Regions from separate parts of the Xylanimonas allomyrinae genome, predicted to be linked through region 1. Evidence: predicted binding sites of a transcription regulator. Region 1 holds the regulator's gene; the other holds the start of a gene.

Evidence for each region. Region 1 encodes LexA, which represses DNA repair genes until DNA is damaged. Its sites were predicted from a motif close to TCGAACANNTGTTCGA; they were not measured.
Region 2: ET495_RS12640 (HNH endonuclease signature motif containing protein) is a predicted target of LexA. The motif match lies at 3,272-3,287, and genes of this name have one in related genera.

Annotation. Positions count from the first base shown of each region.
Region 1 is NZ_CP035495.1:558,410-565,071, reverse strand. It holds gene serA (phosphoglycerate dehydrogenase) at 1-1,035, shown strand, start outside; gene nrdR (transcriptional regulator NrdR) at 1,040-1,540, opposite strand; gene ET495_RS02505 (LysM peptidoglycan-binding domain-containing protein) at 1,601-1,969, opposite strand; gene lexA (transcriptional repressor LexA) at 2,240-3,031, shown strand; gene ET495_RS02495 (L-lactate dehydrogenase) at 3,421-4,389, opposite strand; gene ET495_RS02490 (ATP-dependent DNA helicase) at 4,450-6,513, opposite strand; gene hflX (GTPase HflX) at 6,600-6,662, opposite strand, start outside.
Region 2 is NZ_CP035495.1:2,785,459-2,792,120, forward strand. It holds gene katG (catalase/peroxidase HPI) at 1-1,725, opposite strand, end outside; gene ET495_RS12635 (Fur family transcriptional regulator) at 2,116-2,676, opposite strand; gene ET495_RS12640 (HNH endonuclease signature motif containing protein) at 3,357-5,015, shown strand; gene mgtE (magnesium transporter) at 5,152-6,561, shown strand; gene poxB (ubiquinone-dependent pyruvate dehydrogenase) at 6,601-6,662, opposite strand, start outside.

The DNA.
Region 1 (6,662 bases):
GGCACGTTCTCGATCGGCACCAACCAGATCGACCTGGCCGCGGCCACGTCTCACGGTGTCGCGGTCTTCAACGCGCCGTACTCCAACACCCGTTCGGTCGTCGAGCTCGCGCTCGCCGAGATCATCTCGCTGACCCGACGCCTGTCGGTGCGCGACAAGGCGCTCCACGACGGCGTCTGGGACAAGACGGCCGACGGCGCCCACGAGGTGCGCGGCCGCACGCTCGGCATCATCGGCTACGGCAACATCGGCTCACAGCTCTCGGTGCTCGCCGAGAACCTGGGAATGCGCGTGGTCTTCTACGACGTGCAGGAGAAGCTCTCGCTCGGCAACGCACGCCGGGTGCGCAGCATCGAGGAGCTGCTCGAGGTCGCGGACGCCGTGACCATCCACGTCGACGGCAGGCCGGGCAACGCCGGCTTCTTCGGTTCGGACCTCTTCGAGCGCATGCGGCCAGGGGCGATCTTCCTCAACCTGTCACGGGGTTTCGTCGTCGACGTCGAGGCGTTGCGCGCCGCGATCGAGTCGGGGCACCTTGCGGGCGCCGCCGTCGACGTGTTCCCCACCGAGCCGAAGAAGCGCGGCGACGAGTTCGACTCGCCGCTGCGGGGGCTGCCGAACGTCATCCTGACGCCCCATGTGGGCGGCTCGACCGAGGAGGCGCAGGAGGCGATCGGCGAGTTCGTCGCCGGCAAGCTGCGCGACTACCTCGCCACGGGCTCGACCATGCTGAGCGTCAACCTGCCCAACCTCCAGCTCGCTCCCACGGGCGTCGGCCGCATCATGGTGCTGCACCGCAACGTGCCTGGCGTCCTGGCCGCAGTCAACCAGGTCTTCGCCGAGCACGGCGCCAACATCGAGGGCCAGGTTCTCGCCACGCGCGGCGACGTCGGCTACGTCGTCACCGACATCTCCGACGTCGCCCAGCGCGGGGCTTCGGCCAAGCTTCAGGAGATGGCGACCACGGTGCGCCTGCGGATCCGGGACGCATTCGACCGTCCCGAGTTCCCTCCGGGCCCGGCCGCTGGGGCCTGAGGGCTCAGCCCTTCCGGTTCGGCTCCGACGTCGTCGCCTCGTCGTCGGTCAGTCGGTCGGCGTGCTCGGCGCGCAGCGACGTGATCGCGCTCTCGAAGTCCTCGAGGGACTCGAACGCCTGGTAGACGCTCGCGAAGCGCAGGTAGGCGACCTCGTCGAGGTCCCTCAGCGGGCCCAAGATCGCCAGTCCGATCTCGTACGCGTCGATCTCGGCGCTGCCCTGCTGGCGGAGGGTCTCCTCGACCTTCTGGGCGAGGATCGCCAGGTCGTCCTCGCTCACCGGCCGACCCTGGCACGCCTTGCGCACGCCCAGCACGATCTTGTCGCGGCTGAAGGGCTCTGTTGCACCGGACCGCTTGACCACCGACAGGCTCGCTGTCTCGAGCGTCGTGAACCGGCGTCCGCATGACGGGCACTGGCGGCGACGACGGATCACCGAGCCATCGTCTGAGGTTCGCGAATCGACCACACGTGAGTCGGGGTGACGGCAGAACGGGCAGTGCATGCCCGTGAGACTACCGGGCGCGGCGCACCGTGAGTGCGCACATCTCAGCACATTCGCTGGTCAGGCGGCGGGAAGGAGGATGGTCTGGCCGACGGTGAGTGCCACCGAGCTCAGTTCGTTGAGGTCGAGCAGGTGTGCCACGACATCGCGCACGTCCTCACCGGGCGCGGCGACCTGCCGCGCGTAGCCCCACAGAGTCTCCCCCGGTGCGACAGTATGGACCGTGACTTCGGTCGGACGTCCCGGATCGGACGCGAAGGCGCGCCCACCCAGCCCGAGGAACGCGCCCGAGACCAGCACGGCGACGGCGATCAGCACCACCCGTCCGCGCACCGTCAGCCGCAGGCCACCCAGCCCGAAGGCGCCGTGGGGCATCGACACCCCACGCGGGGCGGACGGGAACGTACGAGCCGCAGGGCTGACGGTCATGGCGGCCATGAGATCCTCCGGGGTCGGTCTTCGGCTTCGAACACCGGTTCGTTAGAACAGGCGTTCGTTAGAACACCTGTAGCATGACACGGCCCGCCGACAATGTCGAGACACGCGTCGAACACGTGTTTGATCCCGCGGGACTCGTGCCCTAGGCTGGGCCTACGACCAGCACAAACAAAGGTCGTCAGACGGTCGCCGGACGGTCACCACCGACGAGGCAGACGCGCACCCGCGAAGGGTGTGCGAACGACGACGGACGGAGAGGTCATGACGGGTCGCACGACGAGCACGGGGACGGGCGCCCCTGGGCTGGCGACGGTGAGCACGCTTCCCGATCCGGGGTCGAAGCGCGGTCTGACCCCGCGGCAGCAGCGCGTCCTCGAGACGATTCGCACCTCGGTCGAGACCCGTGGGTATCCGCCCACGATGCGTGAGATCGGCGAGGCCGTCGGGCTGGCGAGCCCCTCGTCGGTCAAGCATCAGCTCATGACCCTTGAGCGCAAGGGCTACCTACGCCGCGACCCGAACCGGCCGCGTGCGATGGAGGTCGTCGACCCGTCCGCTGCCGACAGCGACGACACAGGCGGTGCACAGACGGCCGCTCCCTCCGCCGGCCGCGAGGCACACCCGGCGGCAGGACTCGTCGCCGGTCTCGACGTGGGCCTCGACGACGAGCAGCTCGCCGCACCGTCGTACGTGCCCGTCGTCGGGCGCATCGCGGCCGGTGGCCCGATTCTGGCCGAACAGCTCGTCGAGGACGTGTTCCCACTCCCCCGCCAGCTCGTCGGCGACGGTGACCTGTTCTTGCTCAAGGTGCAGGGCGACTCCATGGTCGACGCCGCGATCTGCGACGGCGACTGGGTCGTGGTGCGGCGACAGCCCGTCGCGGAGAACGGCGAGGTCGTGGCCGCGATGATCGACGGCGAGGCGACGGTGAAGACATTCAAGCGGGACCACGGGCACCTGTGGCTGTTGCCGCAGAACCCGGCGTACGCGCCGATCCCCGGAGACGAGGCCCAGATTCTCGGCCGTGTCGTCGCGGTGCTGCGCGCACTCTGACGGAGACCGTCGAGCGTGCGTGACCGGACGCGCGCACCAGCCAGGGCGCGTCGCGCCCGCCCTCTGCGCGCGCAGAGACAGGGTGCGCTGAAACGGGTGCGCCGAAACGGGCGCGCCGAAACGGGCGCGCTGAAACGGGCGCGCCGAAACGAGCGCGCCGAGGCAGGGCGCGCCGAAACGGGCGCGCCGAAACGAGCGCGCCGAAACTGGTGCGCCGAAACGAGCGCGCCGAGGCAGGGCGCGTCGAGACGGGTGCGCCGATGAGACAGGGCGCGTTCAGACGGGGCGCGCGAGATCGGCACCGCCGCCCCGTGAACCCCAGCGCCGAAGGATCGCGGCCAGTCCTCGAGGACGGTCGGTCACGCGTGCCGCACCGGCGACGCTGCGACCTACAGTCCGAACCGCTTCTGGACCGCCTTCATGCTCTCGGCCGACGCCGTCAGCCCCGCGATCTCCGCATCGGACAGCGGCACCCGCAGCACCTCCGGCACCCCCCGACGGTCCACGACGGACGGGACCGACAGGCATACGTCGGTCACGCCGTAGTAGTCGTCGAGACGCGAGGAGACGGTCAGGACGCGGTGCTCGTTCTTGAGCACGGCCTCGATGATGCGGGTCGATGCCAGGCCGACGGCGTAGTTGGTCGCCCCCTTGCCGGCGATGATCCGGTAGGCGGAGTCGACGACCTCGTGCGCGATGGCTGCGCGCTCGGTCTCGCCGAGCTCGCCGCGCCCGGGCAGGGCCTTCCATTCGAGCAAGGGCACGCCGCCGATGGTCGCCGAGCTCCACAGCACGATCTCGGAGTCGCCGTGCTCGCCTGCGATGTAGGCGTGCACGTTGCCCACTGCGACGCCGCAGTGAAGGGCGAGGGCGGCACGCAGGCGCGAGGAGTCGAGCACGGTTCCCGAGCCGAAGACTCGTTCGCGCGGGAGGCCGGAGATCTTCTGCGCGGCATAGGTGACGATGTCGACGGGGTTGGTGACCATGATGTAGATCGCGTCGGGCGCGACGTCGAGCAGGCCGGGGAGGATCTTCTTCGTCAGCCCGATGGTGGCCTCTGCGAGGTCGAGCCGCGTCTGGCCCGGCTGCTGCTTGGCTCCCGCGGTGATGACGACGACGTCCGCACCGCGGCACACCTCGACGTCGTCGGATCCGACGATCTCGGCGGGCGGGATGAACATCATGCCGTGCTGGAGGTCGAGGACCTCGGCCTCCACCTTCTGCCGGTTCACGTCGAGCAGTGCGACGGTGCGCGCCGTCCCGCGCATCAGCGCGGCATAGGCGAGGGTCGACCCCACCGCGCCGGCGCCGACGATCGCAAGCTTGGTGGTGGTGCTCCGCAGAGCGGGAACGGTCACGTGGTCCTCCGTGGGTGGCGTGCGGCGGCCCGGTCCCGGAGGACCGTGCCGCCGCCCAGACTAGGTGTCGAGTCGGCGCAGCGCAGCACGCACGACTGCAGTGTCGGTCGTGGGCCAGAAGTCCGGCATCGACCGTGTCAAGAAGGTGCCGTAGCGCGCGGTCACGAGGCGCGGATCGAGCACCGCGACGACGCCACGGTCATCCGTGGTGCGGATCAGCCTCCCGGCACCCTGGGCGAGCAGGAGCGCGGCATGCGTCGCGGAGACCTGCATGAACCCGTTGCCCCCGGACTGCTCGACGGCGCGCGCACGCGCCGAGCGCACGGGGTCGTCAGGGCGCGGGAACGGGATGCGGTCGATGAGCACGAGCTGGCACGAGGCCCCGGGGACATCGACGCCCTGCCACAGCGAGAGCGTCCCGAACAGGCACGTGGCAGGGTCCGCGGCGAACTGCTGCACGAGCGTGGGGAGCTGGTCGTCACCCTGCGCGAGCACGGGGACGTCGAGCCGCGCACGCATGGCCTCGGCGGCGGCGTCGACCGCGCGCCGCGAGGAGAACAGCCCGAGCGTGCGCCCGCCGGCGGCCTCGATGAGCCCGGCGATCTCGTCGAACTGGGCCTCGGTGGTGGGCTCGCGGCCCGGTGCCGGCAGGTGGCGGGCGACATAGAGGATGCCCTGGCGGGGGTAGTCGAACGGGCTGCCGACGTCGATGCCCGTCCAGTCCCCACCCTCGTCGCCGTCGCGGCCGAGGCCGAGCGACCCGGCGACGGCGTCGAACCGGCCACCCAGGGTGAGCGTCGCCGACGTGAAGACACCCGCCGACTCCGCCAGCAGGCCTGCCCGGATGAGCCCGGCGACGTGGAGCGGCGCCGCGTGCAGCCGGGAGACGCCGTCACCCCAGCCCGATCCTGGCCCTTCGCCGGGGCGGGCGCACCACAGCACGTCGCCCGACGTGTCCTCGGCGGCCATGCGCTCGGCGACCTCGAAGAGCTGGAGCACCGCGGACTGCGCCATCTTGGACCCCCCGTTGGGCGGGGTGTCCTTGGCCTTGCCGTCGGGCTTGACGCGTGTCAGCAGCTCGCGTGCCGCGTCTCGCACGGCTGAGACCGCGGTACGCAGGTCGTCGGGCAGGCCCAGCGGGAAGGTGCCCGCGGGTGCCTGGGCGACGAGAGAGCCGAACGCCTGCGCCGCTGCGTCGAGCTGCGTGGTCTCGGTGGCGGCGTGGCGGCGTGCGAGCCGCGCCGCGTGCTCGATGGTCGTCAGCGACAGGTCGACCGTCGCCGCCGAGGTGACACGGTCGGCGAGCTCGTGCGCCTCGTCGACGATCACGACGCCGTGCTCGGGCAGCACGCCCGGGTTCCCCGAGACGGCGATGCCGAGCATGGCGTGGTTGGTGACGACGACGTCGGCCTCGCGCGCCGCTGCGCGCGCCTGCTCGGGGAAGCACTCGGCGAGCAGCGGGCAGCGCTGCCCGAGGCATTCGAGCGAGGTGACCGAGACCTGACGCCAGGCCCGGTCCGGGACGCCTGGAACGAGCTCGTCCCGGTCGCCGCTGTCCGTCTCGCGCGCCCAGGCGTGCAGCCGCCGCACGTGGTCTGCGAGCGACGCCGTCCCGTCGTCGCGGTGGGTCCTGCCGGCCTCGGCGGGGTGGTCCGCAGCGCCTTCTCCGGGTGCGAGCGCGGACAGGTCGAACAGCGTCGCGTCGTCGGCGGGGTACCCGCCGCTCGTCTTGTGCCGGCACAGGTAGTTGTGCCAGCCCTTGAGCAGCGCGACCTTCGGGGTGCGCGGCAGCAGCGGGGCGACGGCGTCGGCGACGAGCGGCAGGTCGCGGGTGACCACCTGTCGCTGGAGCGCGAGCGTCGCCGTGGACACGATGACGCGCTCGTCGGCGAGGACGGCGTGCCGCACCGCCGGCACGAGGTAGCCGAGCGACTTGCCGGTGCCCGTGCCGGCCTGGACCAGGAGGTGGCGCCGACCCTCGACGGCCGCGTCGACCTCGACCGCCATGCGGTGCTGGCCCTCGCGTCGCCCGCCGCCCAGCCGCGCGACGGCGAGATCGAGCAGCTCCTCGACCGAGGCGACCTCGGCGTCGGCGCTCTCGGCGGCGTCGGGGGCGGTGGTCACCAGACGATCCTAGGCACGCCGGGGCACCGCGCCACGCACCCGACGCCCGCCGTCCACAGGAGGCCGCGACCGAACGGTCGCGGCGTTCACCCGGCAGTCGTGACGACCTTCACCCGTTCGAGCTCGGCCGCGAGCGCCTCGTCGACGCG
Region 2 (6,662 bases), 1.6 Mb from region 1:
GTCCGCGAACGGCTCGAGCCACGCGAACTGGTCGAGGTCCGTCTGCTCCTGCGTCGCGTCGACACGACCCTGCGTGAACGGCACCTCGATCGTCACCCCCGCGGCCGCCGCGGCCTGCTCGATGCCCACACCACCGGCAAGCACGATGACGTCCGCGACGGACGCACCGGCGTCGGCGGCCAGGCGCTCGAGCACCGGCAGCACCTGGGCGAGCTGCGTCGGGTTGTTGACGTCCCACGAACGCTGCGGCTCCAGGCGCAGGCGACCGCCGTTGGCACCGCCGCGCTTGTCGGAGGCACGGTACGACGACGCCGCCGCCCACGCCGTCGAGACGAGCTGCGAGACCGTGAGGCCCGAGCCGGCGATCGCGGCCTTGAGGTCCGCGACCTGGGCGTCCGTCAGGTCCGCGAGGGTGCGGGCGGGCAGCGGGTCCTGCCAGATGAAGTCCTCGGCCGGGACCTCGGCGCCGCGGTAGCGCGCCTTCGGGCCCATGTCGCGGTGCGTGAGCTTGAACCAGGCACGAGCGAACGCGTCGGTGAGCGCGGCCTGGTCGTCCTTGAACTTGCGCGAGATCGGCTCGAACTCCGGGTCGAAGCGCAGCGCGAGGTCGCTCGTCAGCATGCGCGGCTCACGGCGGCCGTCGGAGTGGGCGAGCGGCACGAGATCGGCGCCGCCGTCGTTGACCGGACGCCACTGCTTGGCACCCGCGGGCGACTCCATGAGCTCCCACTCGTAGGCGAACAGGATGTGGAAGAACTCGTTGTCCCAGCGCGTCGGGTGGTAGGTCCAGGTGACCTCCAGGCCCGAGGTGATCGTGTCGTCGCCGACACCCGTGCCGAAGTTGTTCTTCCAGCCCAGACCCTGCATCTCCAGGTCGGCGGCCTCGGGCTCGGGCTCGAGGTTCGAGTCGGGCGCCGCGCCGTGGGTCTTGCCGAAGGTGTGGCCGCCCGCGATGAGCGCGACCGTCTCCTCCAGGTCCATGCCCATACGGGCGAACGTCTCCTTGATGTCCACCGCGGACGCCAGCGGGTCCGGGTTGCCGTTCGGGCCCTCGGGGTTGACGTAGATGAGGCCCATCTGGACGGCGGCCAGCGGCTCCTCCAGGTCACGCTCACCGGTGTAGCGCTTGTCCTCGAGCCAGACGGTCTCGGGGCCCCAGTACACGTCCTGGTCGGCCTCCCACACGTCGGCGCGGCCACCGCCGAAGCCCAGCACCGGCACACCCATGTCCTCCAGGGCGACGTTGCCCGCAAGGATCATGAGGTCGGCCCACGAGAGGTTCTGGCCGTACTTCTTCTTCACCGGCCACAGGACGCGGCGCGCCTTGTCGAGGCTCACGTTGTCCGGCCACGAGTTGAGCGGGGCGAACCGCTGCTGGCCCTCGCCGCCACCGCCGCGCCCGTCGTGCGAACGGTAGGTGCCGGCCGAGTGCCAGGCCATGCGGATGATCAGCGGGCCGTAGTTGCCGAAGTCGGCCGGCCACCACGGCTGCGAGTCGTGCAACGCGGCCTGGATGTCGGCCTTGACGGCGGCCAGGTCCAGCGACTCGAAGGCTGCGGCATAGTCGAAGTCCGCACCGAGCGGGTTCCCGACTGCAGGGTTCTTCGCCAGCATCTTGAGGTTGAGCTGGTTGGGCCACCAGCCCCGGTTACCGCCACCCTGCGTGGGGTGTGCGGCGCGGTCGCCGTGGATGACGGGGCACTGGCCCTCGGTGTTCTCCGACATGGGAGTCCTTCCGGTGGTGCGGGTGTGATCGGTCGTTGCTAGGCGTGCTGTCGTTGCAGATTCGTGGCTGTCTGGTGCGTTGCCGAACTGCGGCCGAACTGCGGCCGGGCGGCGGCAGGTGCGGCGTGGTCGGCTGGGTCTGTGGTCGGCTGGGTCTGTGGCTGGCCCGATCGGCGGCTGGCCCGATCGGTGGTCGGTCAGATCGGTGGTCCGTCAGATCGGTGGTCATTCAGATCGTGGTGGCGGGATCGGCGTCGGTCCCGGGGTGCTGCCGGTGGTGGCGTGAAGGATCAGGTGTCTGACCGGGCTTCGGCGACTGCGACAGCCCTGCGGCAGAGGTCGGTCTCCGAGAGCAGTGTCTACGGACTGTGTCGAGGTCTCGTCAGGCGGTCATGGGCTGGCGACCTTCAGTTTGGTGGCTTCGGTGTTGACGGCGTCGGTGTTGACGGCGTCGGTGTCGACGGCGTCGGTGTTGACGGCCTCAGGGCTGGCGGCCGCGCCGGCGCCGTCGGCGGACTCCGCAGGAGCAGACGTGGAGGCGCACTGCGGGCACACGCCCCAGTACACGACCTCGGCCTCGTCGATCTGGAACCCGTGGTCCTCCGACGGCGTCAAACAGATCGTCTCCCCTATCGCGCAGTCGACGTCGACGACCGCACCGCACGACCGACACACCAGGTGGTGGTGGTTGTCCCCGGTGCGCGTCTCGTAGCGGGCGACCGAGCCTGCCGGCTGGATGCGGCGCAGGATGCCGAGGTCGCTCAGCGTGCGCAGCGAGTCATAGACCGTCTGGTGCGAGACGTCGGGTATCGCCTCACGCACGGCAGCGATCACCGACTCGGTGTCCGGGTGGGCGAGTCGGTCGACGGCCGAGATGACGGCAAGGCGGGGCTTGGTGATGCGCAACGCGGCATCGCGCAGCATGACCCGGGCACCTTCCTCGCTGATCATGGCCCCACAGTGGCCCACTTTCTGGAATGAGTCAACTTTGTCCTGCCTCAGATGCCAAGCCTGTCGCGTGCTGGCACGACATGTCGCACCGTGTCGCTCTATGTCGCCTCATGGTCCTTTGCGGCGGCGGTCGCAGGGCCCGCACAGGGCCGTGCGGGGCTTGACGCGGGGTCGTACGCCGGGCGCTTTGCGCCGCACGCAGGGGCCGCATGCGCAGTGCCGTACGCAGGGCGCGTTGCGCCGTCTGAAGGGCCGTATGCGCAGTGCCGCCCGCATCCCGGTGCCGCCTCCTGGCCGCCTCTCGCGCTCGCCCCTCCGCCGCCCCTGCGCCTCCCCTGCGCCTCCCCCGATGGCCCGAGCCGCCGCCCATGGCCACACGACCGCCGCACGCGGTCGGCACGAGGTCGGCGCGACGCCAGACCGCGGCCAGGTCGCAGCCAGGTCGCGGCGGGTCGCGGCCGGGTCGCGGCCGGGTCGCAGCCGGACTGCGGCTCGTCGACGTCCTGCTCGCGGGCCCGTCCGCATCCTTCATCGCCGGCTCACCTCAGCGCGCCACGCTCGCGCTGTCCACAGATTCGCACTCCGACCTGGTCATTCGTACATGTGTTCGATAAACTCGTGCATGGTTCACGGCGAGCGCTGACACGGCAGATGACACGGCAGACGCTGAGCGCGCGTCCGTGCCACGCGAACTGGCCGAGCGCACCGGGGTGCGCGTGATCGAGGAGGTGCCCGTGACGGAGACGACGTCTCGTGACATCGCGCGCATGCTCCCCGACGACGCCGCCGGGCGCCTCGCCGAGGGCGTCGCGCTGCTGAGCGCGAGTGTCGAGGTGCTCACCGGTCTCGCCGCGTCGGGCGACCTGCACGACATTTCCGCCACCATCCTCGCGCGGGCCGAGCGCCAGGTCAGAGCGTTGGAGCACCGCCTGAGCGCTGTCCGGCTGTCGATTCTCCCGGTCGTGGAAGACGACGGCGCCTGGGCGCTCGACGGGTCCCGTTCCTTCCCGGCATGGCTCGCCCGGCACGACGACGTACCCCGCGGCGTCGCGAATCGCGAGTCCCGGCAGGCCCGTGCGTTGCGCGACGATCTGCCCGCGACCCTCGCTGCTGCCCTGGCGGGAACAGTCGGCTGTGACCAGGTGACCGCGATGGTCGCGGCCTGTACGACGACGGCTCGGGCCGCCGCGCTCGCCACGCCGGTGACCGGGCTCCCGACCCGCCTCGACGACGCCCCCGTGGCACCGCCTCCGACAGGTGAGGAGTTCCTTCTCGCTCAGGCCGCGCTGCACCCGATCAGCGGGTTCCAGCGGCTGGTCCGGCACTTCGCGCACGTGGCCGACCCCGATGCCGACGATCGCGGCTACCGTGGCGCCGTCGAACGCGAGTACCTCGAGCTGAGCCTGACGCTGGGCGGCTACCACGTCAGCGGGTTCCTCACCGAGGTGCATGGCGCTGCGCTGCGGACGGCCCTCGACGCCGTCGCCGGAGCACCCGCCGCAGACGACGAGCGCACGCCCACGCAGCGGCGGGCGCAGGCTCTGGCCGACCTCGCGCGGCTGGCGCTCGACAACGGCATGGTCGGCACGGGCGCGGCGGTGCGCCCGCACCTGAACGTCACGGTCTCGTGGACCGAGCTCCAGCGTCAGCTGGGCGTCGACGGCGATGCGCGCCGGGCCGGCAGGTCCAGCGCGGCCACAGGACCTGCCGGGTCTGCGCGGAGCGCAGGAGCACCACGAGCACCACGAGCACCACGAGCACCAGGAGCACCAGGAGCACCAGGAGGGGCGGGACCCGACTGCCGCGGCTGGACCGAGAGTGTCGACCCCGGGCCTGTCGGCGGCAGCACCCGTGATGACGACTTGTCGCGGCTGCTCGCACTGGACCGCACCCCGGCAGTCCTCGAGGGATCAACCGGTCCGCTGCCAGCCACGGTGCTGCGCGCGATTGCCTGCGACAGCGAGATCACACGAATCGTCTTCGGTCCCGACGGCCAGGTCCTCAACGTCGGCCGCGCTCAACGCACCATCACCGGTCAGCTCCGGCGCGCGGTCATCGCGCGCGACCGGCACTGCACCTATCCCGGCTGCGACCAGCCACCCTCGCGTTGCGACGTCCACCATGCCGAGCGCCACTGGGCGGCTCATCACGGCGAGACCTCGACGGCGAACGCCGCCCTTCTGTGCTGGCACCACCATTCCCTCGTCGACACGACGAGCATCACGATGCGCTGGCGCGCGCCCGCATCGGGCTCGACAGCCGGGTGGGAGTTCACCGACCGGCACGGCCGTCGCATCGAGCACCGCCCGTGGCGGTCCGGCGAGGGACGGCGCACATGACGCAGGGCCTGGAGTGGGAGGAGGACCGCCTCACACGGCTCTCGCGCGCCCAACGATCACCTGTGGGCCTTCGACACCATCGCCCCGGGCCACACCGCGCCAGAACCCGCACCCGGCAGGGACGATGGTGCTGCACGTGTCCGCGCCCACGGGGGAGCCCACCATGCCGCAGCCGGTCACCCATGCCACACCGCCCCCAGCACCGCACCGGGCTGGCGGGTCCGCTTCGTTGCGGACGCTTGTCGAGAACGGTGACTTCGCCGCCGCCCAGGACTGGCTGGTCACCCACCAGGTCTGGGAGGTGGTCGACGCCATCGACCGGATGGGCGCCGTCGACGCCGTCGCCGCGTTCCGGCTCCTTCCGTCGGACCGTGCGTTCGACGTCTTCGAGGACCTCGAGCCGAGCCGCCAGCAGGCGGTTCTCGAGGTGATGCGCGGCGCCGAGTTCAGCGCGTTCGTCGACTCGCTGGACCCGGACGACCGCGCCCGCATGCTCGGCGAGCTGCCCGCCAAGGTCGCCCGACGCGTTCTTGAGGGCCTCAGCCCGTCCGAGCGCACGATGACGGCGACACTGCTCGGCTACCCCGAGGACTCCGCGGGCAGGTACATGACGCCGCAGGTCGTGGTGCTCCATGAGCGCCTCACCGTCGCGGCCGCGCTCGCGCGGGTCCGCGAGCGCGGCGCGGACGCCGAGACCGTCTACACGCTTCCCGTCGTCGACGCCGAGCGCCGCCTCACCGGCGTCGTCGAGCTGCGTGAGCTGCTGCTGACCGACGACGCCGCCACGGTCGCCGACCTGGTCGTCACGCACCCCCCGCGCGTGCGGGCGACCGAGCCGGCCGAGGCCGCGGCGCGCCTCATGGCCGACTCCAACGTGCGTGACCTGCCGGTGGTCGACGCCGAGGACCGCCTGCTGGGGCTGCTCACCTTCGACGACGCCGACGAGGTCATCGAGGAGGCAGAGACCGAGGATGCGGCACGTCAGGGCGGTGCCCGCCGCTGGGAGGGCCACTACATGGCCGTCTCGGTGCTCCAGCTCGCCGGCACACGAGCCGTGTGGCTGGTGCTGCTGCTCGCCGTCTCGCTGCTGACGGTCACGGTCGCCTACGGGTTCGAGGAGGCGCTCGAAGAGGTGGCGGCGCTCGCCCTGTTCATCCCCCTGCTCATCGGGACGGGTGGCAAGGTCGGCACGCAGGCGTCGTCGGCGTGTGTTCGTGCGCTCGCGATCGGCGAGGTCAGGCCGTCCGACATCGCGCGTGTGACGCTGCGCGAGGCCGGGACGGGCCTGCTGCTCGGAACCGGCCTCGGAGTTCTCGCGATCGGCGCGGGCCTGTTCTTCGCCGGGCTCGACGTCGCGATCGTCGTCGGCGTGTCGCTGCTGCTGATCTGCCTGCTCGGCGCACTGGTCGGCGGTATCAGCCCGCTCGTGGCCCGACGTCTGGGGATCGACCCCGCGCTCGTGTCCGCGCCGGTCGTGACGACTGTCGTCGACGTGCTGGGGCTGCTGATCTACTTCGTCGTCGCGAGCCTCCTGCTGGGAATCTGACCCGAGGCACCTCGCCCCGCTCCTGGTTTCCGGCTGGGGTCAGAAGACCTGCCGCAGGTTCGCTCGTGTCAGGTCGACGAGCTCGTCTCCGCGTCCCGACA